Regions from separate parts of the Nocardia sp. NPDC057668 genome, predicted to be linked through region 3. Evidence: riboswitches for the same ligand, from Rfam matches in the RefSeq annotation. Region 3 holds a riboswitch; each other region holds the start of a gene.
The links. A riboswitch is a leader RNA that binds a small molecule or an ion and turns the genes downstream of it on or off. The one in region 3 is predicted to bind cobalamin.
Positions count from the first base shown of each region.

Region 1 (7,403 bases), 1.7 Mb from region 3:
CGCGCTGGCCGAGGGCGTGGATTTCACGCCGTACGACGTGCTCGGGGAGCGAATCGTGACCGCGCTGTTCATCGTGCACGCCGGGCGCGGAGCCGAGGAAACCGGTTCGGCCGACGACATCTGGAGCCTGAAATGGGCGATCCCGGGCGCGGGGGAGCAGGTGGCGCCGAACCTCGCCGTGACGACCTTCCTGACCGTGCCCGAGGACTGCAACATGGGTGTCTGCGCGCACGAATGGGGCCATCTCGCGGCGCGCTGGGCGGATTACTACGACACCACGCAGTCGCCGAACTTCCGCTCGGCAGGGCTCGGCGACTACTGCCTGATGGCGGCGGGCAGCTGGGGCAATCACGGCATCACGCCCGTGTACCCGAACGGCATGTTGCGCGCGTTCCACGGCTGGCTCGAGCCGCGCGTCGTCACGCAGACGACCGCGGGCATCGTCCTCGAGCCGGCGGCCGAGGGCGGCGGGATGGTGTTCATCCGCAATCCGCGGCGGATGCCCCGCGAAAGCCAGTACGTCGCAGTGGAATACCGCCGCAAACGCGGGCAGGACGCGTTTCTGCCCGACGAGGGGATCGCGATCTACGTGGTCGACGAGGCGATCGAGAACGTCAACGACGAGTCCGCCCTGGCGATCGAGCTGATGCAGGCCGACGGGAAACGCGACCTGGCCGCGATCTTCCGCGGCGGCAACCGCGGCGACGCGAACGACCTCTACCCCTCCGCCGGCAACGCCACGATCGGGCAGTCGACCCGACCCGCCCTGAACATGCCCGGCGGAACCTGGTCCGGGATCACGATCACCGTCCACGGCAGTCCGGGGGACGATCGGATGACCATCGACGTCGCCATCGACTGACCGGTCATACGCGCCCGCATCGTGCTGCGGAGGGGACCGTGGCGGGGGCGCCCGCCGGGGCGACCGGTGGACCGGTCACCCCGGCGTGTCGCGCGCGGCGGGTAGTCGCCGAAGCCGAGAGGTGGCGTCACACGCCGGCGCGGGGGACGTCGCCGGGCCAGGCGCCGGTTTCGTGGCCGCGCTCCTCGATGAACTGCTTGAAGCGCTTCAGATCGCCCTTGACGCGGCGGTCCAGGACGCCGAGCTTGTCGCCGACGTTCTCGACGAAGCCCTCCGGATCTATGTCCATCTGGGTGATCACGCGGGTCGTGGTGTCGTCGATGCGGTGGAAGGTCACCACGCCGGCGTGCTCGGGGCCGCTGTCCGAGCGCCACGCGATGCGTTCCTCGGGATGCTGCTCGACGATGGTCGCGTCGAATTCCCTTTCCACCGGCCCGAAGTGGACCTTCCAGTGGGTTCGGGTGCTGTCGAGCTGATCGACGCGCTCGACGCCCTCCATGAACTGCGGGAAGGACTCGAACTGGGTCCACTGGTTGTAGGCGGTCCGGATCGGTACGTTGACATCGGTCGATGCGGTAACGGTACCCATGGGGAGACCTCGCTTCCTGTGTCACGGATGCCGAGATTTCCGGCATCAACCGCGTGCTACCCGACGCGACGGGACGCAAACACCGCTCCCGTGACCAGCGGCGTCGCCCTCGGCCGGCCGGTTGTTCCCCGAATCTCCGTCCACGCCGGGCCGATCGGCACTCGATCGGCCCGGTGAGCCACCACGGGCCTCATGTACGCCGAGGTTGCCCCGCGGCGTCCGGCTCAGAGCTCAGCACATTGTGCTGCTGCGTTAACACGGTTGTCCCGCAGCGTTATTCACCGGGTGAGACCGTCGTATTGCGGGTTCCGGCGGTGCGCCCGCTGCGGGAGAGTGAGGGAAAATGCCTGCTGTGGAAGCCATTACCGTCGTCGCCGTGCTGACTCCGCTCGCGGCGATCATCGGTCGCATGGTCATGATCGCCGTGCCCTGCCGGGATGTGCCCCGGGCGTACCGGCCGGGCACGGACTGATCCGGGACCCCGGTTACTTCACGCCGATCGGTGCGCCGAAGAACGATCCGAGGGTATTGCCCAGCGTCTGGCCCAGCAGGGTCAGGCCGGCGGGGTCGGTCGCCATCAAGGGAGTGTCCGTCGTCGAGCAGCCGGGGGCGGCGGGGACGCCGTTCAGACGGTCGCCCAGCCACAGCAGAGCGGTTGTGGAGCCGGAGATCTCGGTGGTGATGTGCTCGCCGAGGTGTTCGCGGGTGTACTGGACCCGGGCGTTCGGATCCTGGCAGTAGGTGTCGACGAGGGTGTTCACCGGGCCCACCGGGATGAGCTCGTCGGGATTGGCCTGCCAGATGAACATCGGCATATCGGGTGTGGATTTACCCATGCGGGTGCGGGTGAGGGTATCGATCACCACCGGGTTCCGCATCGGATCACCCTCCGGAACCCGCAGCATGCCTTTCAGATTCGCGAAGGGGAACAGGGCGGTGTTGTACTGCACGCACAGCCCGCCCTTGACGACCTTCAGGGCCTGGCCGAGCGGGTCCAGATCGCGATCGAGCAGTGCCCCGAACTCGGGGTACTCGCGGCCGAGGCCGATGACGGCGGACATGATCATCCCCGACCACAGCTGACCGTTGCCGATGTCGAGCAGCGGGCCGAAATCCGCGGGCACGCCACCCTCGGCCGTGCCCACCACGTTGAGTTCGGGCGCGTAGGAGGCCTTCAGCTCGGCCGCATGGCCGGTCGCGATCGCGCCGCCCGAATAGCCGTACAGGCCGATCCGCGTGTCGGGGGCCAATCGCATCGGGCCGAAATCCTTCGCGGCGCGGATGCCGTCCAGGGTGATGCGCCCGGCCAGCGGCCCGGCGCCGAACGCGCTGTCGGGTCCCTGGTAGTCGGGAATGACGATCGCCCAGCCCTGTTGGACGGCGGCCTGCGCGATGACGAACTCCAGCGGCGCGACGATCTGCCCGACCGCGGCCGCGGCGGACCACTGCTGCACCGCGTACGAGGGCGCGCAGTAGGCGGCCAGGGAATCCTCGGCGACCTGCACCGAGACCAGCCTGTCGGGTGCGGACCCGCGCGGCTTGATGACCGTGGCGACCGCCGGAATCGCCTCTCCCCGAGTGTTGTTGGAGCGGAACGAGACCTGCCAGGCGTCGACGTTGAGCGGAATCACCCCGGCGTTGGCCACATTCACCTGCCGGGCGGCGATGACCTCGCCCGGGGCCTTGCTCGCCACCAGCGCGGCCGGCGGATCGTGGAACCCCGGATCGAGCTCGGGGGGCACCGCGAACGCCGGTGCGGGCTGCACCGCGACGGGTGCGGATCCCGCGGGCTCGCCGGACGCGATCGCGGTGGTGAAGGTACCCACCGCCGCCGTGAATGCCAGAGCCACCACGGCCGCCCGGCCAGGTAGCGACGCGCGCAGCGCCATTGGTCGTCTCCATCCGTTTCAATGTGAGACCACACTGACTCACATGGAGGGCAGAGTATCGTCTGCGTCACTATCGAGCAAGGGCTGTCCGAGACAGTTTGCCGAAATTTTTCGGGAGCGGTTGTGCACGGTGCGACGGACATCCGTGACGACCCCGCGGTCCGCGCCGTGCGGCCGGATTCCCCGCGCGCCGAAAAGCTTTGGCACACGGGGAATCCGACCGGCGTCACCGCCGGATCAGATCAGGTTCCAGCTCTCGAGCCCCTGGTACAGCGGAATGTCGCGAGCCAGCTTGCCGACCCGGGCGCGCAGGGCGTCGATGTCGGAGCCGCCCGCGAGCGCGGTGGCGATGATGTCCGCGACCTCCGTGAACTCCGCATCGCCGAACCCGCGCGTGGCCAGTGCGGCCGTGCCGATCCGCAGCCCGGAGGTGACCATCGGCGGACGAGGGTCGAACGGAACGGCGTTGCGGTTCACCGTGATTCCGATCTCGTGCAGCAGATCCTCGCCCTGCTGACCGTCGAGCTCGGAGTGCCGCAGATCCACCAGCACCAGGTGCACATCGGTCCCGCCGGTGAGCACGGTGATGCCACGCTCGGTCACATCCGCGCCGCTCAGCCGCTCGGCCAGGATCTTCGCCCCGGACAGGGTGCGCAGCTGGCGATCGGCGAACTCCGCGCCCGCGGCGATCTTGAAGGACACGGCCTTGGCGGCGATGGCGTGCATGAGCGGGCCGCCCTGCTGACCCGGGAAGACCGCGCTGTTCAGCTTCTTCGCGAATTCCTGCTTCGCGAGGATGAGCCCGGAACGCGGCCCGCCGAGGGTCTTGTGCACGGTGGAGGACACGATGTCGGCGTGCGGCACGGGGGAGGGGTGCACGCCCGCGGCGACCAAACCGGCGAAATGCGCCATGTCCACCCACAGGTACGCCCCGACCTCGTCCGCGATCTCGCGGAACGCGGCGAAGTCCTGATGCCGCGGGTAGGCCGACCAGCCCGCCACGATCACCTTGGGCCGCGCCTCGAGCGCGATACCGCGGACCTCGTCCATGTCGATCCGATGGTCCCGCTCGCTGACACCGTACGCGTGCACCTCGTACAGCTTGCCCGAGAAGTTCAGCTTCATGCCGTGCGTGAGATGACCGCCGTGCGCGAGGTTCAGCCCGAGCAGCTTCTCGCCCGGGTTCATCAGCGCCATGAGCACCGCGGCGTTGGCCTGTGCGCCCGAATGCGGCTGGACATTGGCGAATTCGGCCCCGAACAGTTCCTTGGCGCGCTCGCGGGCCAGGGTCTCCACCACGTCGACGTGCTCGCAGCCGCCGTAGTAGCGCCGGCCCGGATAGCCCTCGGCGTACTTGTTGGTGAGCACGCTGCCCTGCGCCTGCAGCACCGCGCGCGGCACGAAGTTCTCCGAGGCGATCATTTCCAGGGTGTCGCGCTCGCGGGCGAGTTCGCCCGCCATGGCGGCGGCGAGCTCGGGATCGAGTTCACCGAGCGATTGCGTATCGACCGATGCCGGACGGGTTTTCGAGGTGGTCACGGGAAGCTCCAGGGTGGCGGTGCGAAGGATCGCCGCCCTATCCGCGCGCACGACCGACGCCCGCGCCCGCCGGGCCGGTGCTGATCGGTGATACGCCCGGTCCACGAGGCGACGACCACCGGATACGGCGTATCCGGTACAGCGGGCAGGTCTTCGGACTCGCGGGCACCGGTCCCCGCGCGGGGTCCACCTACTGGCCGTCGCTTCCCGGACCCGGGTCCAGTGCGTGTGACGGCGGTCGTTCCTGCTCACCGCTGCGGGACAGTCCCGGATTCTCACCGGGTTCCCTCTCACCCGTCGGCGTGACCGCCGCTCGGGCTTCGACACTCGCGATGGGTCAGGGGCTCCGTCGGCCACATCGCAAGCGAACCAGCTGCGCCACCAGGATAGGCATCGGTGATCACGCCCGGGCGCCGGGGGCTTCCGGGTGTCCCGGCTCGCCCGCGCCACCGCGCGCGTAGGTTTCCTCGGGTTCGACCGTGATCACGTCGACCACCGCGACCAGACCGGTGGGGACGACCGCGGCGTCGAAGTGCTCGACGGTGGGGACGAACACCGCGCTCGCGCCCGTGCGGGTCACCGCGACCCGCAGGCGATGCACCCATTCCTGGGTATGGGCGTCGAACACCAGGATTTTGGACAGGTCGTACCCGAGCCGGGCGGCGGCGCTGCGGATCAGGCGCTCGTCCCACGGCTGCCGCACGCCGGAGACGTCCTTGTTCAAGAATCCGAGGGCCTTCGGACTGTCGAACATCACCGGCACCCCCCAACAGCGGCGAAGGGCCGTGGATCCTCGCCGGCGCGCATGCGTTCCATGTCCGATTCCTTCGGTGCGGGAATTCATCGAGTGCGCCTGTCGCGCCGCAGATTCGACAAATCGGACGAACCGCTCCGGCGCTGGTCGCTGTATCCAGCCTGCTCCCGCTACTCCCGGCGGACTCACACAATTTGTGGCAGTCTCGATACCGGGGAACCGCTTGAATCGAGGCCGTGATGAGTGAGGAATCGGCCGGGGTGGGCTCGCGCGTCGCGCAGGGCCGCAAGCTCCGGGGATGGACCCAGGCCCGATTGTCCATGGAGACAGGACTGTCGACCTCGTTGATCAGCGCCGTGGAACAGGGCCGCCGCGCGGCCACCCCGGCCTTCATCGCCGCGAGCGCGAAAGCGCTGCGCACCAGCACCGCCGAACTGCTCGGCCAGCCGTTCGTGCCGACCAGCGTGGAGGACCGGGAGCTGCACGGCGCGATCGCGCTGCTGCGCAACGAACTCGCCGCCTACGACCTGGCCGACTCCGAGATCGAGGTGCGCCCGGTCGCCGCCCTCGCCGCCGCCGCCATCGAGGCCCGCCGCTACCGCCGCGACGCCGCCGCGCCGAAACTGGCCGCGCTGCTGCCCGCCCTGCTCACCGAAACACGAGTTCTGGTGCACCGCAGTCATGGTCACGAGCGCGATCGCGCGTTCGTCGTGCTGGCCGAGCTGTACTACAACGTGCGCAGCCTGGCCCACAAACTCGGCTACATCGACCTGGCCGCCAGCGCCGTCGACCGAATGACGTGGGCCGCCACCGCCAGTGGCGATCCGCTGTGGATCGCGGCCAGTCAGTTCCATCGCGCCAGCCTGCTGACCAACGGCGGCGACTGGAAGACCGCGCTGATCTTCCTGGAGCAGTGCCGCGCCGAACTTGAGGCGGCGTTGCGGGCGGGCGCCGATCGCGACCTCATCGCCTGGGGCGGACTGCATCTGCAATCCGGGCTGGCGGCCGCGCGGGCCGGAAACCGGGATCTGGCCGATTCGCATCTGGCCGAGGCCGAGGCGACGGCCAAGCGCGTCGGGCACGATCGCGACGAGGTCCTGGTATTCGGCCCGACCAATGCCGGCATCTGGTCCGTAGCCCTGGCGGTGGAGTTGATGGATGGCGGAGAAGCGCTGAAAAGAGCTGACGGACTGTACATTCCGCCCGGCACCCCGCGCTCGCGGTCCGGGCACCACTACATCGATCTCGCCCGCGCCTACCTGCTGCACGGCGATCGCGCCATGGTCCTGGACGCGCTGCACACCGCCAAGAACATCTCGCCCTCGCTGACCCGCTACCACCCGATGGTGCACGAGACCATCCGGGTGCTGGCCCGCCAGGATGCCCGCCGCACCGACGGAATCCGCGGGTTCGCGGCCTGGTGCGGGGTCAGCGCCTGAATAGCCCCCGATACACCTGTGCCCGAGTCGCCCCGGAATGTGGGGCGCTCGGGCACAGGCCGTTTCAGTGGTGGAGGGTCAGCGCACCGATCGTCGCGTGACCAGATTGACCAGTAGCAACAGGATGACGGCGCCGCCGAGACAGGTGAAGAAGCTGAACCAGAGGCCGCCGCCCTCGACGTCGACATCGAAGAGCTTGAGCAGGAAGCCGCCGAGCAGGCCGCCGATGACACCGACGACGATGTTGAGCAGGATGCCCTGCTGAGCGTCGGTTTTCATGATCTTGCTGGCAATCCATCCAGCGAGACCGCCAATGATGATCCACCCGAGA
Region 1 covers NZ_JBHVIC010000001.1:576,187-583,589, reverse strand. The annotation lists gene ACFVBH_RS02745 (M6 family metalloprotease domain-containing protein) at 1-862, shown strand, start outside; gene ACFVBH_RS02740 (SRPBCC family protein) at 990-1,451, opposite strand; gene ACFVBH_RS02735 (lipase family protein) at 1,937-3,340, opposite strand; gene glyA (serine hydroxymethyltransferase) at 3,578-4,879, opposite strand; cobalamin riboswitch at 5,006-5,205, opposite strand; gene ACFVBH_RS02725 (hypothetical protein) at 5,280-5,633, opposite strand; gene ACFVBH_RS02720 (helix-turn-helix domain-containing protein) at 5,873-7,072, shown strand; gene ACFVBH_RS02715 (GlsB/YeaQ/YmgE family stress response membrane protein) at 7,151-7,403, opposite strand, start outside.
Region 1: another riboswitch for cobalamin. It lies ahead of glyA (serine hydroxymethyltransferase); the one in region 3 lies ahead of ACFVBH_RS10265 (ABC transporter substrate-binding protein).

Region 2 (7,403 bases), 1.7 Mb from region 3:
GGCCGGTCAGCACGCGCGGCAGTCGATCGGCCACGACCACGTCGTATTCGATGAGCGTGCCGCCCCCGCCCAGTACCCGCAGCACGTCGGCGACGGTCAGCGGGTAGTGTCCGACGGTGAGCGACCACGCCGCCACCAGCAGGGCCGCCGCGGTGAGCGCCAGGGTGATCAGGGCCGAGCGGCGTTGGACGCGCACGACCAGTTTCCCGCTCGGTGAGCGCAACAGCACCGTGCCCCCGGGCAATACGCTCGACTCGCGGGCGGTCACAGGGTCGCCACCTTCCGGTTGCGGACGAGGTAGAGGACGAACGGCGATCCGGCGAAGGCGGTGATGATGCCGACCTGGATCTCCTGCGGCTGAGCCAGCACCCGGCCCGCGATGTCGGCGACCAGCAGCAGCGTGGGTCCGAGCAGCGCGCACCAGAGCAGCACCCGGCGATAGTCGTGCCCGGCGAACGCGCGGGCGATGTGCGGAATCACCAGGCCGATGAACGCGATCGGCCCGGCGATGGCCACCGCCGAACCAGCCAGCAGTACCACACTCAGCGCGCCCAGGCCGCGGACCACGAGCAGGCGGGTGCCCAGGGTGCGCGCCAGGTCGTCCCCGATGGCCAGCGCGTTGAGCGAACTCGCTACCGCGAGTGCGAGTGTCACCCCGATGACCAGGAAAGGCACGACGGCCCACAGGGATTCGAGGCTCGCGCGGGTGAGAGAACCGACCACCCAGAAGCGGAAGTTGTCGAAGGTGGTGCGATCGAGCAGGGTTATCGCGGTCGTGATCGAGCCGCACAGGGCGGTGAACGCGGCCCCGGCGAGCACCAGTTTCACCGGGGTCGCGCCGCCGAATCCCAAGGAGCCCAGCGTATAGACGACAACGGCCGCCACCGCCGCGCCCAGGAACGCGAACCACACGAGACCCGCGGCCGAGCCGAGTCCGAATACCGCCATGGCCAGCACGATCGCCAGTGACGCGCCGGCGTTGATGCCCAGCAGGCTCGGACCGGCGAGCGGATTGCGGGTCAGGCCCTGCATGACGGCCCCGGCCAGGGCGAGCGCGAGCCCCGCCAGCAGTCCGGCCACGGTGCGCGGCAGGCGGATGTAGCGCACGATCCGATCGGTATCACCGCCCTGGAAATCGGTGAATGCCGAGATCACGTCGGCGAAAGCGACGGGGTGCGTGCCGATCCGCAGGGACGCCACGCAGATCACGGCGAGCGCGGCCGCGGCCAGCACCGGGCCCGCGCCGCGCACGGTGCCGGTCACTTCGGGAACAGCCCCGGATGCAGCAGTCCGGCAACGAGTTCGGTGGCGTGCGCGATACGGACCCCGGCGGCGCGATCGGCGAACAGGAACGGGTGCACCGTTTTCGCGCGCACGGCGGTCAGATTGGCGAAGGCCGGATTGCCGGTGATCCTGTCCACCTGCGGTTGCGCGTCGGCGCGGACGTAGGTCGCCTTACAGCACAGGCTGGTCAGGATGATGTCGGGATCGCGGGCGATGAGCTGTTCCGCGCCGATCTGCACGTTGCGGCGCTCGGTGAGATCGCCGAAGGCGTTGACCCCGCCGGCGGCCTCGATGATCCGGGAGATGAAATCGATGCCGCCCGCGACGGTGTAGGAGCCGTCGTCCTTGGGCGTGAGGACGGCGACCCTGGGCTTGGGCGCGCCTGCAACCTTGGCGCGGACCGCCTCGATGCGCGAACTCAGGTCGGCGACCACCGTGTCGGCGCGATCGGCCACACCCCACAGCGCGCCCAGATCCCGCAGATCGGCGTAGACGTTGTCGAAGCGCACCGTCGCCGGATCGATCGCCTCGTCGGCCAGACCGTCCGCGCTGGGGCACAGCGGGCTCAGTACCCAGGTGTCCACGCCCAGTTCGTGCAGACTCGCCCGCGTGCCCACGCTGCTCTGCGACGAGGTGGCGAACACGCCGTTGAAGCCGGACAGCACGAAATCCGGTCGCTGCGCGAGCAATTCGTCCCGGCTCGGTAGTTTCTCGACGTAGGGGGATCTCGCCTGCGCCGCCTGATACTCCGGCAGCACCGCCGAATCCAGGAACGCGGTCCCCGCCAGGCGATCGGTGACGCCGAGTGCGTGCGCGATCTCGATGGAGGGCTGGTACGCGGCGTAGATGCGCTGCGGGGGACCGGGCACCGCGACATCGATGCCGCAATTGGCGCGGGCGACGGCGTTCGCGCCGTCGGCGGCGGGCCCGGCCTGCACCCCGCAACCGGTGAGCAATAGTGCGCAGGCCAGCAGCGCGCCGGTACGCAGGCGCGCGAAAACAGATGGGGTCACCGAGACCGCCTTCCAGGTCCTCGTGGAATCGGGTGTTGCCTGCCGTGGCCGGTCTCCTGGCTGACGGGATACCACGCGAAAGATCAGCCTTCCCAGGGCGCGAGCACCCCAGTGGCCCCGAACGGATCACTCCGTCCGGATCGATCTTCACTCCCGATCACAGTGGCGAGGGCCGCACCGGCATCACACCGGTTTCCCGAACACCACGGCGGGGGGACTGTACCAAGATCACCCGTGCGCCCGGGAACCCCGCCCGCGCGGCCGGGCTCGCGCGGGGGCCGACATGGTTGAGTCCTGCTTCACGAGCCTTGGGGGATCGCGCCTTGTTCCCGTTGTCCGGCCGCTCTTACGGTGGGGCCGTTCGATTCCGTACATTTCCGAGGAGTTCCACCGCTCATGCTCACCCCGATCGCCTACGGCCTCGCCGTGTTCCTGGTCGTGTTCATCATCGTCATCGGCGCTCGGTTCCTGGTGTCACCGCGGGTCGCCGCGGCCGGGTTCGGCGTACCCGCGAAACCCGACGGCGACGCCGCCTACCTGGATGTGAAAGGCCTGCGGGACATCACCTCCGGTGTCATCGGCCTGGCGCTCATCCTGTTCGCGGACGCCGACGCGGTCGGCTGGTACATGCTGGCCGTCTCGCTGACCCCCTTCGGGGACACGCTGATCGTGCTGCGCCACGGCGGCACCCGGGCGGCGGCGTTCGGCATCCATTTCGCGACCGCCGTCATCGTCTGGATCAGCGCCGCACTGCTTTTCGCGGCGTGACGCGTCCGGTCCGGTCGGCCGCCCGGGCTCGATGTTGCTCGGGTCCGTACGGACCTCAGCGGGTGGGCTCGTCGGCGCCGAGGCGGCGGGCGGAGAGCTCGGCGTGGGCGACCCGGCGCAGGGCGGCGATCACCGGTTCGTAGAGGGCCGTGCCCAGAACCGCGTATTCGATTGCGCGGGAAGGGGGTTCCAGGGGCATCTCGTCGATGTCGTAGGCGGCGATGGCCAGGACAGCGGGACCGTAGGCGCGGAGCCGATCCTCCGTCATCGGCATCCCGGCGGCCTCGGCGGCGGCGAGGGCGTGCTCGAGCTGGGCCACGGCCGGGTAGTCGTCGGGGACGCCGATGTGCAGCGCGGTGAGCGCGGCGCGGGCGCGGGGGTAGTCGGCGGGGGCCGCGGCGTCGACGGCGGGTGGCAGCAGCGCGGTGGCCGTGGCCAGGGTGTCGAGCAGGGTGCGGCCGGGCTCGTCGATCAGCGTGACGATCGCCCGGATCTGCGCCATGGACAGGCCGAGCTGGGACAGCGCCCTGATCAGTGCGACCCGCCGGATGTGCGTCTCGTCGTAGGTCGCGCGCGTGGCGCTGGTGGCCCGGCCCGGCATCAGCACGCCTTCGCGCAGGTAGAACTTCACGGTCGGGATCGGCACGCCGGTCCGTGCCGCCAACTCCGACATCAGCACGCGGGTCTCCTTCGCTGCACGCCTTGACATTGGGTACCTCAACTATCCAATATTAGGTACTGGAAGTATCCAATCAAGTGTACGAACCGCGGGAGCCATCGTGTACACCACCCTGATCGACCCTCTGATCAGCATTGTTCTGGGCGCCACCATCATCTCGGTGGCCACCATCGCCTTCGGCGGAACGTTCCTGCTACGTGTCGTCACCGGCGGTCAGCCAGCGAACGAACTCCAGAAATCCTTCTTCCGCGCCGGGCACGCGCACGCCGGCGTACTGGTCATGCTCGGCCTGCTGCTGGCGGTACTGGGCAATGCCGCGGGCGCCAGCCCCGGCTGGGCGAACGGCGGCGCGATCGCGGTGCTCGCGGCGGCCATCCTGATGCCCGCCGGGTTCTTCCTGTCGGTGCTGGGCGTCGATCCTGCCCGGCCCAACCGGATGATCACCGCGGTCTGGGTCGGCGCGGCCGTACTGGTCACGGGCGTCGTCCTGGTGGGAGTGACCGTCCTGCTCGCGGGCATCGACAGGATGTGATCCGGCTGCGGCAGGCGCTCAGAGCGCGACGCCCGCATCGTGAGCGGGCCTGTGCCGCAGTCGAATCGACAGAGCGCGGCGCTTCGGCGGAAAGGCGAGGGCACGATCCCCAAGGCGCTGCGGCCTCGACCCGCGTAGCAAGCGGTCCCGGGCCCCGCCCGGTTGCCAATCCCTGCCCCGGCGAACCGGGGGTCGTGACCTCGGCGGGAGTCGAACCCGCGTAGTCCTGAATGAGAATCAGGGTGCCCGACCGGCGGAGCACGAGGCCGTGTGAAGTTGTGGTGACGCAGGTCGGGATCGAACCGACGTGGTCCTGAGTGAAAATCAGGGTGCCGAACCAGCACAGCACTGCGCCATGGAAATATCGCGATCGTCGGGACGGCGAGAGTCGAACTCGCACCCTCCTGCACCCAAGGCAGGCGCTCTATCCGTTGAGCTACGTCCCGCGGCGGGAGGGCATGAAAAAGGGCCGCTCCCCGGGCATATGCGCCCGGTGCGGCCCTCGGCGGGGAAGTTACCCGGCTACGGGTGACTCACCGCGAGGGTGGCGGCGGGCGCGGCGCTCGGTTCCGGCGGCACGGTGGCACCGGCGCCGAAAGTCGCTGCGGGACTGGGGATACTGCACTCGGTCATCGTCGCGTTCCTTTCTCGTCGGTGTGTGCGGTCAACGCTAACAGCGAATCGTCCAGTGCGGTACTTATTTTCGGGGAAGCTGTTCGCGCAGCTCAGAGCGTATCGGACTTGCTGAGCCAGCCGACGAACGCGCGCGTGAAAGCGGTGGGGGACAGGCGAACCGCGGCGGCGGTGGCCTTGGTCTGGATGCCCACGAGCACGTGCGGGCCGCGCAGGCGCGCGGATTTGGTGGCCGTGTTCCAGACCGAATCGGCGATATCGGCGGCGGTCAGATGGACGCCCAGGGTCGCCGAGGTCCTGGAGCCGCGCTCGACCTCGTCCATCATCGCGGTGGCCACGAACAGCGGCAGTAGATCGTGCACCTTGATCCCGTACCGCTGCCACTCCAGATCGAGCGCCTCGGTCAGGCTGCGCACCGCGGCCTTGGTCGCCGCGTAGGTCGCGAGCCCCGGCTGGCCGTACAGCGCCGAGGCCGACGCCAGGTTGATCACCTGGCTGCCCGGCGTGCGGCGCAGGTGCGCGAGCGCGGCGTAACAGCCGGTCAGCACGCCTTTCACGTTCACGTCGACCACGCGCAGCTGACGCTCGAGCGGGATGTCGCCGAACGCGCCGGAGCAGAGGATCCCGGCGTTGTTGACCAGCAGATCGAGCCGCCCGGTGGCCTCGGTGAACTCCTTCAGCGCCTGTTCCCAGCCCGCGGCGTCGGTGACGTCGAACGCCCCCGTGATCGTCTCGCCGCCGATCTCGGCCGCGGTCTGCCGCACGGCGTCGGCGTCGATGTCGTACAGCCCGACCGTCCAGCCCGCCCCGGCGAACCGCGCCGCGATAGCGCGGCCGATCCCGGCGGCAGCGCCGGTGATCAGAACGGCGGGCCGGGAGGAGGTGGCGGTCACGTTCGTGCCTTTCGGTTGGGGCGCGCCGATATCAGGCGGCGGTGCGACCGGTATCGGTCGCCGCGAGAATCGTACGGTGGAATTCGGCCGCGTCGGCGGCGGCGTCGCGGCCGTCGGCGAGCAGGCCCGCACCCAGGTGAATCAGCGTGTGCGGCGCGCTCTCCCGAATCTGCAGACGCAGCGGAACCTGCGCCTCGTCACAGCGTTTCGCGACCTCGAGCGCGTCGGAGAGCAGCATCTCCCGCGAACCCACCTGGACCAGCATCGGCGGCAGCCCGGTGAAATCGTGATTGACCACCGACCAGCTCGGATCCAGTACGCCGTCGATGGCGATGCCCCGGCGCACGACCATGTCGGGACCGGCCGCGGGCAGCACCGCGTCCAGCTTGGCGTTGGGGTGCGCCATGCGCGCGGTCGAATCGAAGTCGGCCCACGGCGAGGTGACCGAAATGCCCGCGGGCAGCGGCAATCCGCGATCGCGCACGGTCAGCGCCAGCCGCAGCGCCAGGCCGCCGCCGGCCGAATCGCCGGAGAACACGATCTTCTCCGGGGCGAAACCGTGATCCAGCAGGTACTGGTACGCCTCGAGCGCGTCGTCCAGGCTCTCGTTGGGGTGCGCGTCCGGCAGCTGCCGGTAGTCCACGCTGAACACCGGCAGCTCGCTCAGGGCGCCCAGCCGCGCGGTGTGCCTGCGGTAGCTGTGCAGCCCGCCCGCGATGAACGCGCCGCCGTGGAAGTACAGGATCGCCGAATCGCGGGCGATGCGCGGATCGGAAACCGGCTCGGACCACAGCCATTCGGCGTCGAAGCTGTCGAAGAACACCGGATGCCTGCGCACGCCGCGCGGCGCGCCCAGGACCCGGGCGGGCGCTTCGGACAGGCGGGTCACCCGGAAGATCAGGTCCGCCGGACCGGGTCCGCGATCGGCCACCCAGGCGCCCGCCCGCAGGAACTGCTGCAGCGTGGTGCGCAGCACCGGATGTGCGATGCGGGTGCCGATGCGGGCCGATCCGGACTGCTCGACGATCACGGACGAAACGGAATGCGGGGACTGCGGCGACATTGCCACGGCTTCTCCTGTCCGCGCCGCGATGGCCGAAGCGCTGAACTGTGTACAACGGTGTCTATTCTGCGGCCTGGGCCTCGATCATCTTGACGTCTGAAACCCGGATTGTCATGCCCCAGAGCGAAATTCCCGTCGAATCGACATCTGTCTCACGTCCTGCGAGGCCGCGCGGTGAACGGGGTTCACACAGCGAGGATTCGGAACGAAACCTCACCCGCGCGCGGCCGCCGGTTTCAGCCTGCGGGCGGTGCGCGCGGCCATGAGCGTGGAGATGCCGGTGGCCAGCAGCGGGTCGTAGCCGGTGAGATCGGCGATGCGGGCCAGCCGGTAGGTCACCGTGTTGCGGTGGATGAACAGCGCCCGCGCCACCGCGTTGTGATTGAACTCGTTGTCGATGAACGCTTCCAAGGTCTGGATCAGCATCGGCTGATCGTCCAGTGGAGCGAGCACCGCGGCCAGCGTCGTACGGGTGGAACCCGTTGTGGCGATGGCATATTCGAACATCATGTCCTGCTGGCGGCACAGCACCTCCGGC
Region 2 covers NZ_JBHVIC010000001.1:488,534-495,936, reverse strand. The annotation lists gene ACFVBH_RS02360 (FecCD family ABC transporter permease) at 1-268, opposite strand, end outside; gene ACFVBH_RS02355 (FecCD family ABC transporter permease) at 265-1,263, opposite strand; gene ACFVBH_RS02350 (ABC transporter substrate-binding protein) at 1,260-2,297, opposite strand; cobalamin riboswitch at 2,326-2,520, opposite strand; gene ACFVBH_RS02345 (DUF4267 domain-containing protein) at 2,694-3,065, shown strand; gene ACFVBH_RS02340 (MerR family transcriptional regulator) at 3,121-3,744, opposite strand; gene ACFVBH_RS02335 (hypothetical protein) at 3,845-4,276, shown strand; tRNA gene ACFVBH_RS02330 (tRNA-Glu) at 4,472-4,544, opposite strand; tRNA gene ACFVBH_RS02325 (tRNA-Glu) at 4,556-4,631, opposite strand; tRNA gene ACFVBH_RS02320 (tRNA-Pro) at 4,650-4,722, opposite strand; gene ACFVBH_RS02315 (SDR family oxidoreductase) at 5,002-5,802, opposite strand; gene ACFVBH_RS02310 (alpha/beta hydrolase) at 5,834-6,865, opposite strand; gene ACFVBH_RS02305 (PucR family transcriptional regulator) at 7,079-7,403, opposite strand, start outside.
Region 2: another riboswitch for cobalamin. It lies ahead of ACFVBH_RS02350 (ABC transporter substrate-binding protein); the one in region 3 lies ahead of ACFVBH_RS10265 (ABC transporter substrate-binding protein).

Region 3 (7,403 bases):
AGGGTCCGGCGATCGACCCGGGGTGGCAGGACCGCGCCGTCCAACTCGATCTCACCCCGCACCGGAACGTGCAGGCCGGCCAGCGCCCGGGCCAGGGTGGTCTTGCCCGCCCCGGATCTCCCGGTGATGGCGAGGCACTCCCCCGCCCGCAGCGAGAACGACACCCCCTCGACGACCGGTGCGGCACTACCGCGATGCGCCACGGTCAGATCCCGCACCCCGATCACCGGCCGGCTCTCGGGCTCACCGTCGGATTCCCGCACTTCGGATGCCGACAACTCCTGTCCGACAACGTTGTTCACCGATTGGGCGGCCGTCGCGGACGGTGCCCGCGCAGATGCCACCGCCGGATCTTCCACACGCATCGTCCGCGTGCTCTGGCCGGAGGCCGAATCCCGCACGCGCGGCGGCGAGAGCGCGGCTTTCGGCGTCGGGACGAGGACGCCCGCCGCCGCGCCGGACGCGGTCAGGGATGCGACGCGGCCCGAATACAGTTCCAGCACCTGATCTATGAGCGGGGAGAGCGCGTCCAGATCGTGGGTGATCACCAGCAAGGTGGTCGAGGTGGTGGCGCGGACCCGGGTCAGGGTGTCGAGCAGGAGGGACCGGGTCCGGGCATCGAGGCCCGTGGTCGGCTCGTCGAGCACCAGCAGGGCCGGATCGCCGAGGAGAGCCTGGGCCAGCAGCACCCGCTGTTGCTGGCCGCCGGAGAGCTGGTGCGGATAGCGGCGGACGAAGGCGCGATCCGCGGGGAGATCGACGCGGCGCAGGGCGTCGGCGATCACGGCGTCGCCGTCGACATTCCCGTGCAGTCTTGCCATCTCGCGCAGGGCGACGCCGATGCGCAGGGCGGGGTTGAGGCCGGTCGCCGGGTCCTGCGGCACGTAGCCGACGGTCCGGCGGCCCGCCCGCCGGTGCAGGCCGACCGCACCGGAGACGGTCATGCCCGCGGGCAGCGCGCCGAGGGCGGCCAGCGCGAAGGTGGTCTTGCCCGCACCGGACGGGCCGACCACCGCCACGCTCGAGCCCACCGGCAGCTCCAGCGAGATGTCCTCCAACACAGCGTGTCCGCTCGCATCGCGGACGGTGAGCCCGGTCATCGACAAACCCGTGCCGGCCGCCGCGTCGACCGGCCGGGGCGGCACACTCGGCGCGCCCGCGCCGTAGGCCCGATCGGTCACCATGTTCACCGACACCACCAGCACCATGATCGCCAGCGCCGGGGCGAGCACCGCCCACGGCTGCACCCCGAACCCGGGCCGGTTCTCGGTGATCATCAGCGCCCAGTCCGAGGACGGCGGGCGCATGCCCAGGCCGAGGAAGCCGCTCACCGCGACCAGTGAGATGGTCGCCGACATGCGCACACCCGCGTCGGCGAGCAGCAACGGCCGGAGATTGGGCAGCACCTCGACCACGGCCAGCCGCCACAGCGGTTCGCCCCGCGCGCGAGCGGATTCCACGTAGCCGGACGGGGCGAGTTCCAGTACCCGGGTCCGCACGATCCGGATGATCCACGGCACCGACGCCAGCGCCGCGGTCAGCGCGATGGCGACCGGTCCCGCCCCGACGGCGGTGGCGATCACGGCGATCAGCAGAAACCAGGGAAGCACGATGACGGCGTCGGTCGGCCGCATGATCCAGCGGTCCCAGCCGCGGCGCAGGCCCGCGAGCAGGCCGAGCCCCACACCCAGCACGTACGCCAGCACAAGGGCGGGCAGCGCGATGGCCAGCAGCGGCAGCCCGCCGTGCAGCACCCGCGAGAACACATCGCGCCCGACCACATCGGTTCCGAACAGATGCCGACCCGAAGGCGATTGGAACGGCGGCCCCGCCGAGGCCGTCGGGGAATGCGGCGCCAGCACCGGTCCCAGCACCACGAGCAGCAGCATCGCCGCCAGAATCAGCAGCCACAGCGATCGGAGACGACCCGTCATACCCGCTCCCCCATCGCCGCGTGCCGCGCACGCGGACTCACCAGCAGCGTGAGCAGATCCGCCAGCAGATACACGCCGATCCCGACCCCGGCCAGCAGCACCGCCGCCGATTGCACGAACGGGAAGTCACGAGCCTCGATGGCGCGCAACAACTCCTGCGAGAGCCCGGGGAACGCGAAGAGCGTCTCCACCACCGCGACACCGCCGATCAACCCGACCACCGATCCGGCCAGCGGATGAATCGAGGCCGACAGCGCATTGGGCGCGACATGGCGCAGCATGAGCCGCGGCCCGCCGATTCCATTGAGCCGCAACGTCTGCACGTAGGGACTCGCCATGACCTCGGTGGTCTGCGCGCGCACCATCCGCACCGGGTGCGGCAGCAGCCCCAGCAGCAGACAGATCACGGGCAGCACCAGGATCTCCGGCCGGCTCCACACGCTCGCACCGGTCGGCAGCAGCGACACCGCGGGCAGCAACCGCAACGACAGCGACACGGTGGCGACCAGCAGCACGCCGAATACGAAGGAGGGCATGGATTCCACCGCCAGCGACCCGACGCTGATCAACCGATCGGTCCGCGTCCCCGGCCGCGCACCGGCCAGCAGACCGAGCGCGAGCGCGATCGGGATCAGTAGGGCCGCGGTGACGGCCGCGAGCGCCACGCTGTTGCCGACCCGCCCGAGCAGCACCTCGGCCACCGGCCTGCCCGAGATGAGGGAGTCGCCGAAATCGCCGTGCACGAACCCGGCCAGCCATTCGGCGAAGCGCACCGGCGCGGGCCGGTCCAGTCCCAATTGCGCACGCAGGGTGGCCAATTGCTCGGGCGTGGGGTCGCCGCCGCCCGCCCGCGACAGGATGACCGTCGCCGCGTCGGAGTCCAGCGACTCGAACAGCCCGAAGATCAGCAGCGCGACGACGAACAGTACGACGATCCCGCCGCCGGCCCGCCGGGCGGCATAGGCGATCACGACCGCCGAATCATTGCTCGGCCAGCCAGGTGGTCGCGTAGTTGGCCCAGTCGTCGGTGCCCGGCACACCGTCGCGCACCCCGCCCACATGGATGCGGGCGGCGTCGGGCCGCTTGGCGAAGCTGTGCAGGATGTAGCCGCCCTCGTCCCAGAGTTCCTGCTGCAGTTCGCGATACAGCGTCGCCCGGCGAGCCGGATCCATGGCCGCGCGCGCCTGCGCGAACTTGGCGTCCCAGCCGGGCCGCTTCCAGCCGGTGCCGTTGCTGGGCGCGTCACCGGTCATGGTCTGGCCGTAGAAGTAGTCGAGACTGTAGTTCCACCAGCCGATGTGGGACAGCGCGGCCTTCCCGCTGACCTGTGAGAAGTACGTATCGGCGGGAACCGATTCGAGCTCGATGGTGATGCCCGCGGCCTTGGCCTGCTCGGCGAACAGCGTCGCGGATTCCAGCATGCCCGGGAAGCCGTCGGCGGTCGGCAACGTGACCGTCAGGTTCTCCTTGCCCGCCGCGCGCAGCAGTTCACGCGCGCGCTGCGGATCGTAGGCGCGCTGGGGCAGAGCGTCGTTGTAGAACGGCGCACCCTTGCCGTAGATGTCGTTGCCGAGCTCGGCGTAGCCGTAGTACACCGAATCCACCATCGCCTGACGATCCACCGCCAGCCGCATGGCCTGGCGCACCCGCACGTCGTCGAACGGCGCGGTGTCCACCCGCATCTGGAACGCGCCCATGAGACCGGCGGGCGGGGTCACGACCGTGATGTCGCCGTCCCCCGACAGGTTCCGCGCCTGCAGGTACGAGATCTCGTGCACCACATCGGCTTCCCCGGACAGGAAGGCGTTCACCCGGGCCTCGGTCTCGGCGATCTGGATGATCTCGACCTCGTCGAGGAACACCTGCCCGCCCCAGTACTTCTCGTTGCGGCGCAACAGGGTCCGGTCGCCCGGCGACCACTTGACCAGTGCGAACGGGCCGGTGCCCACCGGCAGCACCGAGCCGTCGATGGCGCCGGTGCCGTCCTTGACGATGTAGCAGTACCAGCCCGCCAGCACCGAACCGAAGTCCGCCAGCGGCGTTTTCATCTGCACGGCCACCACGAGATCGCCCTCGGCGCGGGTGCGCGACATGTCGACCGCCGACAGGTCACCGGAGGACTTCTTCGCCGGATCGAGCATGCGCTGGAAACTCCACAGCACATCGCGCGCGGTCAGCGGGGAACCGTCGCTGAACACGACGCCCGGCCGGAGCTTGATACGCCATTGGCTGCCGTCGGCATTGGGCTCGATCGATTCGGCGAGCCGGTACCGCAGGGTCAGGTCGTTGTTGTAGGCGACCAGTTTGTCCCACACGTTCTTCGATACCGCGCCGCCGGCCGAGCTGCCGGCCTGATGCGGATCGAGCACGTCCGCGCTCGCCGAGCGCCCCGCGATCACCGTCCGCAGGCGGCCGCCCGGCCGGGGCGGACCCGAGGCCGCGGTCCGCGCGGTCGTATCCGAGCCGCAGCCCGCCAGGACGCCGGTGGTACCCAGCAGGACGGCTCCGAGCGCGCCCGCACTGCCGAACAGGAATGTACGGCGGCCGGCAACCGGCCGCCCCGGTGTGTAGTTGTTCATCAATCCTCGTTGGTGTGATCCCGATACCGCGGGCGCAGGTATCCTGGCTCCCGGATCGACACACCCCGCCGGCCTTCCAACCTGGGCAGGTCGTGGCCATTACTCGGCGGATTGCTCCCCGGTGACAGTTGCGGGACAGCCCCGGATTCACACCGGTGTTCCCTACGCCGGGTACCGACCCTACGGGACGGAACGGGCGCGCGGGGACGCACATCGGGCGGCCGGCGACCGCCGCGCGCGGGTTACTCGACGACCGCCGGGGCGGCGCAGCTGTCCGGTACGGCGACCAGCGAGCACGTCACCGGCGCGCGCGTCGGCCGGTAGCCCCGCGGGACCCCGCCGTGCGCGGTGATGTCGCGGTAGGCGGCGACGCCGTCGGTGGGATGCCTGGTCAGGCTCGGATCATGCTGGGCGTCAACGGTGTACAGGCCGAAGCGGGCCGAATAGTCGCCCCATTCGTAGTTGTCGGTCAGGCTCCAGTAGTTGTACGAGACGACGTCGACGCCGTCCTGTTTGGCGCGCTGCAACCAATACACGGTGTCGCGCAGATGATCCCCGCGCGTGTACCCGTCGTCGCGGACGCCGTTCGGGCCCGTGGCCAGTCCGTTCTCGATCACGCGGATGGGTTTGCCCGGGAAACGGGACGCTATGTGGCGCAGCACGTAGTAGATGCTCTCCGGGGCCTGGGTGCTCTTCCAGAATTCACCCGTCGCACCGTAGGCGGCGGACAGGTCGGTGATCGAGGTCGAGTAGTAGTGATCCACGCCGATGAAATCCAGGGTGTCGCGCATCGGCTCCGGAAAGAGCTGCTCCAGCATCGATTGCACGCCCGGGATGGGAATGTAGGCCAGGTTGGAGGACACCTCGGCGTCCGGCTGCACGGAATGGATGTAGCGGTAGATCTCCCGGTGCGCGGAGACGATGCCGTCCGCCATGCGCCCCGCGTTCTCCAGGCGCAGGCCGCCGTACATGAGTTCGCGCCGGACGTATTCGGTCGGCTCGTTGAAGGTGATCCACAACGGGCGCGCCCAGGAGTATCGGTCGACCACGCGCCGCGCGAAATCGACCAGCTCCGAGGACATCTCCGGTCGGTTCCACCCGCCGCGATCCACCTCCCACCCCGGATGGACCCAGTGGTTCAGGGTGATCATCGGCCGCATGCCGGATTCCACGATCCGGGCGATGACCGCGTCGTAGAACGCCCATCCCGCCGAATCGTCGCTGCCCGGAGCGGTTTCCACGCGGGACCACTCGACCGAGGTGCGATAGATCCGCACCCCCAGCCCCCGCGCCCGCTCGATGTCCGCCGCGTAGTTGTGGAAGAAATCCACCGAGTTCCCGATGGGCTCGCGCACCCGCCCCTGATCGCCGTAGCGCAGCCAATTGGAATCGGCGCTGTACCCCTCGGACTGAAATCCGGACTGCGCGACGCCGAACTCGAACTCGGGCCCGAGCCCCGGCGTCTCCGCCCCGGCGGGAGCGGTCCCCACCACCGCCATCGTCGCGAACGAGAAGGCCGCCGCCACCCCCGCCGTACACACCTTCGACCACCGCTGCCGCACTTCGACCCTCCGGTCCACCGAGCTCTACCGATACACCGGCGCATCGAAACACGCCGGTGTACGCGGTAGTATGCGGCGCGTTCCGCGATGTACGCCAGGAATCGCGAACAAGACTCCGGGACAGTCGAATCCGTGTCCGGGCGGCCGGACGCGCCTCAGCCGCGGTCGGACAGGGTCGCCGAGGGTTGCAGCAGGCGTTCCTCCAGCGCCGCCACCTGGGCCGCGACGCGCTCGTGCTCGGCCAGGTGGACCAGGTCGGCGAAGGTGCGGTCGATACCCGCGTCGGCGATGGCGCGTTCGCAGCGGCGGGCCAGGTCGTGCCGGTCCGTGCCGGGGGCGAGCACCGGGCGCAGGGTGATCTCGGCGACGACGCCGCGTGAGCGCAATACCCGCCGGATCGAGTCGGCCATGGTGTCGATGCCGACGAACGCGGGCACGGTGGACACCTCGCCGTGGGCGTCGAGATAGCGCAACTGGATCGGTTGCACCGGCGTGCCGGTGTCCACCGCGGCCTGGAAGAGAGCGGGACGCAGGTGACCGTGGGCGCGGCCGCACCAGGTGGTGCCCTCGGGGAAGATGCCGACGCGTTCGCCCGCGCGCAGGCGGGTGGCGATCTCGGCGATGACGCCGGGCAGGGCGCGCAGGCGTTCGCGTTCGATCGGGATGACGCGGACCTTGCGGGCCACCGCGCCGAGCACGGGCCAGTCGATGAGATCGGCGCGGGCGACGAAGGACGTGGGCTCGACCGCGGACAGGGCCATGACGTCGGTCCAGCCGATGTGCGGGGCGACCACGAGCACGCCCCGTGCGGCGTCGGTCGTACCGGACTCGGTATCCGACTCCCCCGCGCGAACCGTGTCGGCGCTGTCCCCGGAGGTGCGGTTGTCGATCACTCGGACGCGGATTCCGCAGCAGTGCAGCAGGGTTCGCGCATAGCCGCTCTGCAGCGCCGCGCGGCGACGGCGCGGGGTGAGCACGTGGGCCAGCGGGAAGGACGCCAGGACCGCACCGAACCCGAGGATGCGGGCCGCCATGAGCAGCGTGTTCGCCTCGGGCGCGGTGCGCACGCATTCGGGACCGCAGGGGCTGTGCGGCATCCACGCGTGCGCGCTGGATTCAGCGGGCGGACAAGACAATCCGGCCGTTCCGGGGGAAAGCAGGGCAGGCATCATGATTCATCACCGGGCATCCATACTGGCGACCGCGGACTGCAGGCGCTCCAGGTAACGGGTATTGACGGTCGACAGACCGAGCAGGGCAACGAAATCGGCGACCGCGAAATCCGGGTCGTGTGCCGGTTCGCCGCAGATCTGGGCGTTGAGTCGCA
Region 3 covers NZ_JBHVIC010000001.1:2,226,882-2,234,284, forward strand. The annotation lists gene ACFVBH_RS10255 (ATP-binding cassette domain-containing protein) at 1-1,934, opposite strand, end outside; gene ACFVBH_RS10260 (ABC transporter permease) at 1,931-2,905, opposite strand; gene ACFVBH_RS10265 (ABC transporter substrate-binding protein) at 2,916-4,514, opposite strand; cobalamin riboswitch at 4,551-4,678, opposite strand; gene ACFVBH_RS10270 (family 1 glycosylhydrolase) at 4,757-6,013, opposite strand; gene ACFVBH_RS10275 (lysophospholipid acyltransferase family protein) at 6,232-7,245, opposite strand; gene ACFVBH_RS10280 (GNAT family N-acetyltransferase) at 7,255-7,403, opposite strand, start outside.

Region 4 (7,403 bases), 1.0 Mb from region 3:
TCCGCGATGGGCGTGATGGTGCCCAGTGCGTTCGACACATGGGTCACCGACACCAGTTTCGTGCGATCGGACAGCAGCCGGGTGTACTCGTCCATCCGCAGCTGGCCGGTGTCGTCCACCGGAATGACCTTCAGCACCGCGCCGGTCTCGGCCGCCAGCAGCTGCCACGGCACGATATTGGCGTGGTGTTCGAGGTGCGAGACGAGGATCTCGTCACCGGCGTGCAGATTCTTGCGGCCCCAGGTCTGGGCGATGAGGTTCAGGCCCTCGGTCGCCCCGCGCACGAAGATGATCTCCTGTGCCGAGCCCGCGCCCAGGAAGCGCGCCACCGCCTCGCGGGCGTGCTCGTACGCGTCGGTCGAGCGCGCCGCCAATTCGTGTGCGGCACGGTGGATGTTGGAGTTCTCGTGCTCGTAGAAGTGGGTGATGCGGTCGATGACCGTGCGCGGCTTCTGCGTGGTGGCGGCGTTGTCGAACCACACCAGCGGGTGCCCGTTCACCCGTTCGCCCAGGATGGGGAAATCCCGGCGGACGGCGTGCACGTCGAACGGCGGATGCCGATCCGGCACCGGATCGCCGGCCCGGTCCCCGAGGAAGTAGAACTGTGACCCGGCCGGTGCCGCATCGGCTCGCGGGCGCTCGAGGAAGTAGAAGCTCGGCCCGCCTGCCGCTGCCGCCGGTGCGCTGAAACGCGACGGGGTCAGCGGGATATCGAGCGAGGGCAGTTCGGGCAGCCAGGGATCGGTGTGCACCGGGGCCGCGGTGGTCCCGGACTCCCAGCCCGGCACCGCCGGGGCGGGGGTGGCCCCGCCGGGCGGCACCGCACCCCGAGGCGCGCCCGGGGTGCGCGGCGTGCCCGCCGTGGCAGGGACGGAGATGCCCGGACTCGGCTGCGGCACAGCGCCTTCCGGCACCGCGCCGCCTTCCGGCACGGTCGGTTCCGGCGCGTGCGGGAGCGAGCTCGCCCCCGCCGCCGACAGGGGAGCCGCCACGGGGGCCGACGCGGCCGAGGGCAGCGCCCCCGGCGATCCGGGCACACCGGACGGCCCCGCCGGGGTGCTCGGCGCACCCGGAACATACGGGAGCGGCGGCGGCTCCGGAGCCGGTCCGCCCGGCCCCGGGACGCCCAGCCCCCCGAGGCCCGGCGCCGCCGACGGCAGCGCCGAGAAGAACTCCCCGGCAAGGCGATTCAGCGTCGCCTCGTCCGGGAGCAGGGCGCCCCACCCGGAACCGGTGGCGGCCACCGGTTCCGGGGAAGCGGGCAGATCAGCGGTAGGTCGGTGCATAGTCATGGAACCTGTTCACCTCTGCGCCCTCGAGCACCGCCACGGCGTCGTCGGTCAGGATCGCCAGGGAGCAGTACAGCGAAACCAGATACGAGGCGATGGCACTGCGGTCGATTCCCATGAACTTCACCGACAGGCCGGGACCCTGTTCGCCGGCCAGTCCCGGCTGGTACAGCCCGACCACGCCCTGCCGTTCCGCGCCCGGGCGGATGAGCAGGAACTTGGTCTTGCCGCCGGTCACCGGAACCTTGTCCGACGGGATGATCGGGATGCCGCGCCAGGTGATGAACTGCGAACCGAACAGGCTCACCGTCGGCGGCGGCACACCGCGCCGCGTGCACTCTCGCCCGAAGGCCGCGATGCCCTCCGGGTGGGTGAGGAAGAAGCCGGGCTCCTTCCAGACCTTGGCGATGAGATTGTCCAGATCGTCGGGCGTGGGCGGGCCCGCGATGGTCGAGATCCGTTGCTTCTTCGGCGTATTGGCGATCAGCCCGTAGTCGGGGCTGTTGATCAGCTCGCCTTCCTGATGCTCCTTGATGGCCTCGATGGTCAGGCGCAGCTGCTGGGAGATCTGGTCGTGCGGGCTGGAATACAGGTCCGAGACCCGGGTGTGCACGTCGAGGATCGTGTGCACGGCCTTGAGCCGATACTCGCGCGGATCCTTCTCGTAGTCGATGAAGGTCTCCGGCAGCGGGGACTCGTCGTAGTTGTCGCACTTGATGTCGACGGTCTGCTCGTGCGTCACCCGGTTGCGCCGGTAGATGCCGGCTTCCACCGGCACCCAGCTCAGCAGATGGACCAGCCACCGCGGGGTGATGGACTCCATCTGCGGAACGGTCTTGGTGGCATTGGCGAGTGTCCGAGCAGCCTCGTCGCCCAGTGCCACCGGTTGCGGCACGGTACTTGTCATGAAAACCGCCTTCAATTAGGCAAATTGGGGGTTACCGACGGGACGGAATACTAACTCCGGGATCCGCCGCTGTCCTGATGAACAGAACGGCGGGCGTGTCCTGGAAGTTTGCTGGCAAAGGCGCGATTCGATGCCGTTCGTGCCTTCGATGTGAACGGGTGCACACCGCGATGTAGACACCGCGAGCTAACAGTGAGGAAACCGTAATTGCGCGGTAACGAATTCGGGGGAGGCGCGCACGGAAACCGCTGCGGCCGCGCGCCTCAGCGCACGCCCACGAGCACCGCGTCGGTGATCGAGCGCCACGCGACCCCGGCTTCGGCGAACCCCGCCGCCCAGACGTGGTCGAGATGCCAGTCCAGGGTCTGCGGCACGCCCCGCGGCCGGTTGTCGAGAATGGCGCGACTGGCGGCCAGCTCGTTGCTCAGCCGCGGATCATCGGCGATTCCGGCCCACCACTGTTCCCAGTCCGGCACGCCCTCGGCCCGCACCCGCTCCTGATGCCCGCGCTGAATCCGCTCGTCCAGCGCGTTCAGCAGCGGGGTCCGCGGATCGGGCATGTGGTCGGCGTTGAGGAACAGCCCGCCCGGGCGCAGCAGCGCCGGCAGGTCCCGGTAGAGCCTGGCCAGGTCGTCGGGCTGCATCCAGTGCGTGGCGGTCGCGGTCGCGATGACGTCGAACGGCTCGGCGGTCAGCGCACTCGACCACGCCGGATCTTCCAGGTCCGCCACGACGAAACTGACGCGCGGATCATCGGCGAAGGACCCGCGCGCCATCGCCAGCAGCGTCGGATCCCGATCCACCGCAACCGAACTCGACTCGGGCAGCCGGGCGAACAGCCGCCGGGTGATGGTGCCGGTCCCGCAAGCCAGATCCAGCACCCGCGGCGCCTTCCCGGCGCTCGCCTCGACCAGATCCAGCATCACCCGGAATCGCTCCTCGCGATCGGGCATGTACAACTCCTGCTGCCGATCCCAACTCTCCTGCCACGCTTCCCAATTCACGCCTTCTCCAGTGGTCTGATCAGCGGCTTCGGACCGGACGCAGACTACGCGGCGGACCGGGCGCGGCGTCCCCGCGACACGCGCTCGCGGCGCGCCGGAGCGCGCGGGGGAGGGGGTGTGGTTGTCGGCGGCGGTACCACTTCGCTATATTCGCCTGCGCAGCTGGTTCGCCGGAGGCGGTATCGAGGAGCCCCTGATCCGTCCGAAGGCGTCGAAGCCCGGTGGTGCGTTCGCGTGCCGCCCGGGTGAGAGGGAACCCGGTGGAAATCCGGGACTGTCCCGCAGCGGTGAGTGGGAACGACAGCCGTCATTCCGCACTGGGCGCGATGCCTGGGAAGCGATGGCCGATAGGACCAGCCCCGGCACGAGCACCGGGGCCGACCCGGGTCACGGGTCGATGCCCACGAGTCCGAAGACCTGCCGTTGCGCTGGATACGTCGTATCCGGCGGTTGTCGCCTCGTGGATCGGGTGGCACGCCGAGCGGGACCGGGCGTCGCACGACGCCGCGCAATGGGCTCCTTCAGCGTGCACTCGCAATGAGGTGGCCATCGGCATGCTGACCATGGAGCTCACCAATGACGAACTCGGACAACACTTTCGCAGCCGTGCCCGGCTGCGCCCCGACCGCCCGTGTCGCGCCGCTCGCGGCCGCTCGCGCCTCGGTCGTGCAGAGCCTGCGGATCCATTCCGGGGCGCGGGTGCCCTTCTCGGTGGAATTCAATCCGCCGCGCGACGCCGCCGGAGAAGCGCGACTGTGGCGCACGGTCCGCGAGTTCGAGCGCATGCATCCGGCCTTCGTCTCGATGACCTATGGCGCGGGCGGCTCCACCAAGGACCGCACCGCCCGCATCACCGGCCAGCTCGCCCAGCAGACCACCCTGCTGCCGGTGGCGCACCTGACCGCGGTCGGGCACAGCATCGCCGAACTGCGCGCGCTGGTCGGCTCCTACGCCGACTGCGGCATTCGCAACATCCTGGTGCTGCGCGGCGATCCGCCGGGCGATCCGCTCGGCGCCTGGGAGCGTCATCCCGACGGGGTGGCGTACGCCGAGGAACTGGTGCGCATCGTGCGCGACCTCGGTGACTTCAAGGTCGGGGTGGCCTCGTTCCCGCAGGGGCATCACCGCTCACCGGACCTGGCCACCGACACCGCCCACCTGGCCGCCAAACTTCGCGCCGGCGCGGACTACTCGATCACCCAGATGTTCTTCGACGTCGAGCACTACCTGCGCCTGCGCGACCGGGTGGCCGCGCACGACCCGATCGAAGGCGCCAAGCCGATCATTCCCGAGCTGATGCCGATCACCTCCCTGCGCACCGTGCAGCGGGCGGTCGAGCTGTCCGGTCGCGAACTCCCGCCGGCGGTGCTGGCACGGCTGCGGCGGGCCGCGGGGGACGGTCCGGAAGAGAACAAGGCCGCGGTGCGCGCCGCGGGCATCGAGATCGCGACCGAGATGGCGCAGCGCCTCATCGACGAGGGCGCGCCCTGCCTGCACTTCATCACGCTCAATTTCGCGAAGGCGACGACCGAGGTGCTGACCAATCTCGGCTACCGCGTGACCGCGGCTCCGCTCAGCGCCTGAGAAACCGGCGGCGGGTCCGGAAACCCGGACCGGGCCCGGCAACCGGCTGGCTCTGAGATCTGCATTACGCTAGCCTAACCTAAATCGGATGAGGTTAGGCTACGTTTACTACGTAAGTGTGTGCTGATCAGCGATTACGTTCCGAGACCGGCCGCAGATGCTGAAAGCCTGCCGCTATTGCTCGCGTGTCGCGCGGTACCCGTCGCGATTTTCGGGTTAGCCCACCCTAATAAAATAGGTTACCCTAACTCGCGAATGTGGATCTGCGAGAGGGTTTCTGATGGTGGTTGCTCGTCCCGAGACGAGTCCGGGTACCGATGTTGTCGAACCAGCTGTTTACGAGCTGACCGCCCGGCCCATCGATATCGAACGTGACACCGAGACCGCGCACCGGTGGCTCATCCACCCGAAGTCGGCGTACTGGGGGATGCTCGAGAGCACGCCGGCCGACGTCGAGGATCTGATCCGCGTCGCCGAGTCCGACCCGGATCCGCGATTCGGCATGTGGATCGGCGCGTTCGAGGACGAGCCGCAGTTCCTCTTCGAGCTCTACAACCCGCAGACCAGCGATCTGGCCAAGCCGGACACCGGCTACGAGCACGCGGCCGGTGACATCGGCATGCACCTGCTGGTCTCCAGCAGTGAGCGCCGGCTGCCGGGCTTCACCGGCAACGTCATGCTGCACATCATGCGCACCGCCTTCTTCGAGTGCGGCGCCGAGCGAGTCGTGGTCGAGCCCGATCACCGGAATCTGCACGTGCAGAAGCTCAATGCCGCGGTCGGCTTCCGGGTCGTCGGTGATTTCCCGGTCGCCGACAAGATCGCCCGCCTGAGCTACTGCACCCGCGCCGACTTCATTCGGCTCACGGACAACGGCCGGTCCCTGGCGACCGACCTCCAGCTCGCGAACTCCTGAGAAGGTAGTGCTTTGACCAGCCCCGAAGCTTCCGCGCACCTATCCGCGTTCTGGCAGACCTACGAGACCAGAATCGCGACCAAGATCCTGGCCGAGTTCTGCCACGAACGGTTCGTGCATCCGGTCGAGTTGACCCCCGGCGTCTACGTGCTGCACTCCGACGACGGCCTGACCGAATACGGTTTCCGCGCCGAGGTGCTGTCGCTGGACAGCTGGTGCATCGACGAGTCGTCGCTGCGCCGCACCCGCGACGGCGAGTCCGCGCGCATCGACGCCACCCAGCTCATCATCGATCTCAGCGGCTCCCTGGGCATTCCGCGCGACGCGCTGCCGGAATACCTCGAGGAGTTCACCAACACCCTGATCATGAGCGCGAATCGCCCCGACGAGCGGCGCATCGCGGCGGCGGAGCTGGCGGTCGCGGACTTCCAGACCATCGAGCGCACCATGACCGAGGGGCACCCGTGCATCGTGGCCAACGCCGGTCGCCTCGGTTTCAGCGCGCACGACGTGGAGAACTATGCGCCCGAATGGGGTTCGCGGTTCGCGCTGACCTGGGTCGCGGTCCGGCGCGAGCACTGTGAGTTCGCCGCGGTCGAGGGCGTGGACTACGACTCGGTCGTCGCCGCCGAACTGGGCGCGGACACCCTGGCCCGCTTCGGCGCGGTACTCACCGGGCGCGGCCTGGATCCGGCGAGCTACTACTACATGCCCGTGCACCCGTGGCAGTGGATCGAGAAGATCGCCCGCGTCTACGCCGTCGACATCGCCGAGCAGAAGATCGTGGAACTGGGCACCGGGCCGGACCTGTACCAGCCGCAGCAGTCCATCCGCACCCTGTTCAACACCACCCGGCCGGCCCGGCACTACGTGAAAATGGCGCTCTCCATTGTCAATATGGGGTTCACCCGCGGCATGTCCGCGGACTACATGCGCAACACCCCGCTGATCAACGACTGGATCCGCGGTCTGGTCAGCGGCGACGAATACCTGAAGTCGCTCGACTTCGACATGCTCTACGAGGTCGCGGCGATCGGCTACCGCAGCCCCAGCTTCACCGCCATCACCCAGCCCGGCTCGGAATACCGCAAGCTGCTGGCCGCGCTGTGGCGTGAGAGCCCGGTACCGCTGGTGCGCGAGGGCGAACAGCTCACCACCATGGCCGCGCTGCTGCACGTGGACCACCACGGCGATCCGTTCGTGACCGCCGTCGTGCGCGAGTCGGGCCTCGAGGCCCGCGAGTGGCTGCACCGCTACCTGCGGTCCTACCTGCACCCGATCGTGTACCTGCTCTACAAGTACGAGCTCAAGTTCTCGCCCCACGGGGAGAACCTGATCCTGGTGCTGGACAAGGGCGTTCCGGTGCGCGCCATGCTCAAGGACCTCGGCGAGGAAGTGTCGATCTTCGGCGCGCCCGCCGATCTGCCCGAGTCCTGCCACCGCGCCCTCGCCGAGGCGACCGACGACATCCGCAACATGGGCGTGCTCTCGGACGTGTTCGACGACTTCCTGCGGCATCTCGCGGCGGTCTTCCACTCCAGCGGCCTGCTCGCCGACGAGGACTTCTGGGCCGTGGTCGCCGAGAGCGTGATCGGCTTCCAGGACCTGCACCCGGAGCTCGCCGAGCGCTTCGCCAAGTGGGACATGTTCGCGCCCACCTTCAAGGCCATTCACATGAACCGCCTGCAGCTGACCAACAACCG
Region 4 covers NZ_JBHVIC010000001.1:1,205,833-1,213,235, reverse strand. The annotation lists gene ACFVBH_RS05675 (family 2A encapsulin nanocompartment cargo protein cysteine desulfurase) at 1-1,265, opposite strand, end outside; gene ACFVBH_RS05670 (family 2A encapsulin nanocompartment shell protein) at 1,267-2,196, opposite strand; gene ACFVBH_RS05665 (class I SAM-dependent methyltransferase) at 2,460-3,200, opposite strand; cobalamin riboswitch at 3,406-3,640, shown strand; gene ACFVBH_RS05660 (methylenetetrahydrofolate reductase) at 3,777-4,784, shown strand; gene ACFVBH_RS05655 (GNAT family N-acetyltransferase) at 5,065-5,700, shown strand; gene ACFVBH_RS05650 (IucA/IucC family protein) at 5,713-7,403, shown strand, end outside.
Region 4: another riboswitch for cobalamin. It lies ahead of ACFVBH_RS05660 (methylenetetrahydrofolate reductase); the one in region 3 lies ahead of ACFVBH_RS10265 (ABC transporter substrate-binding protein).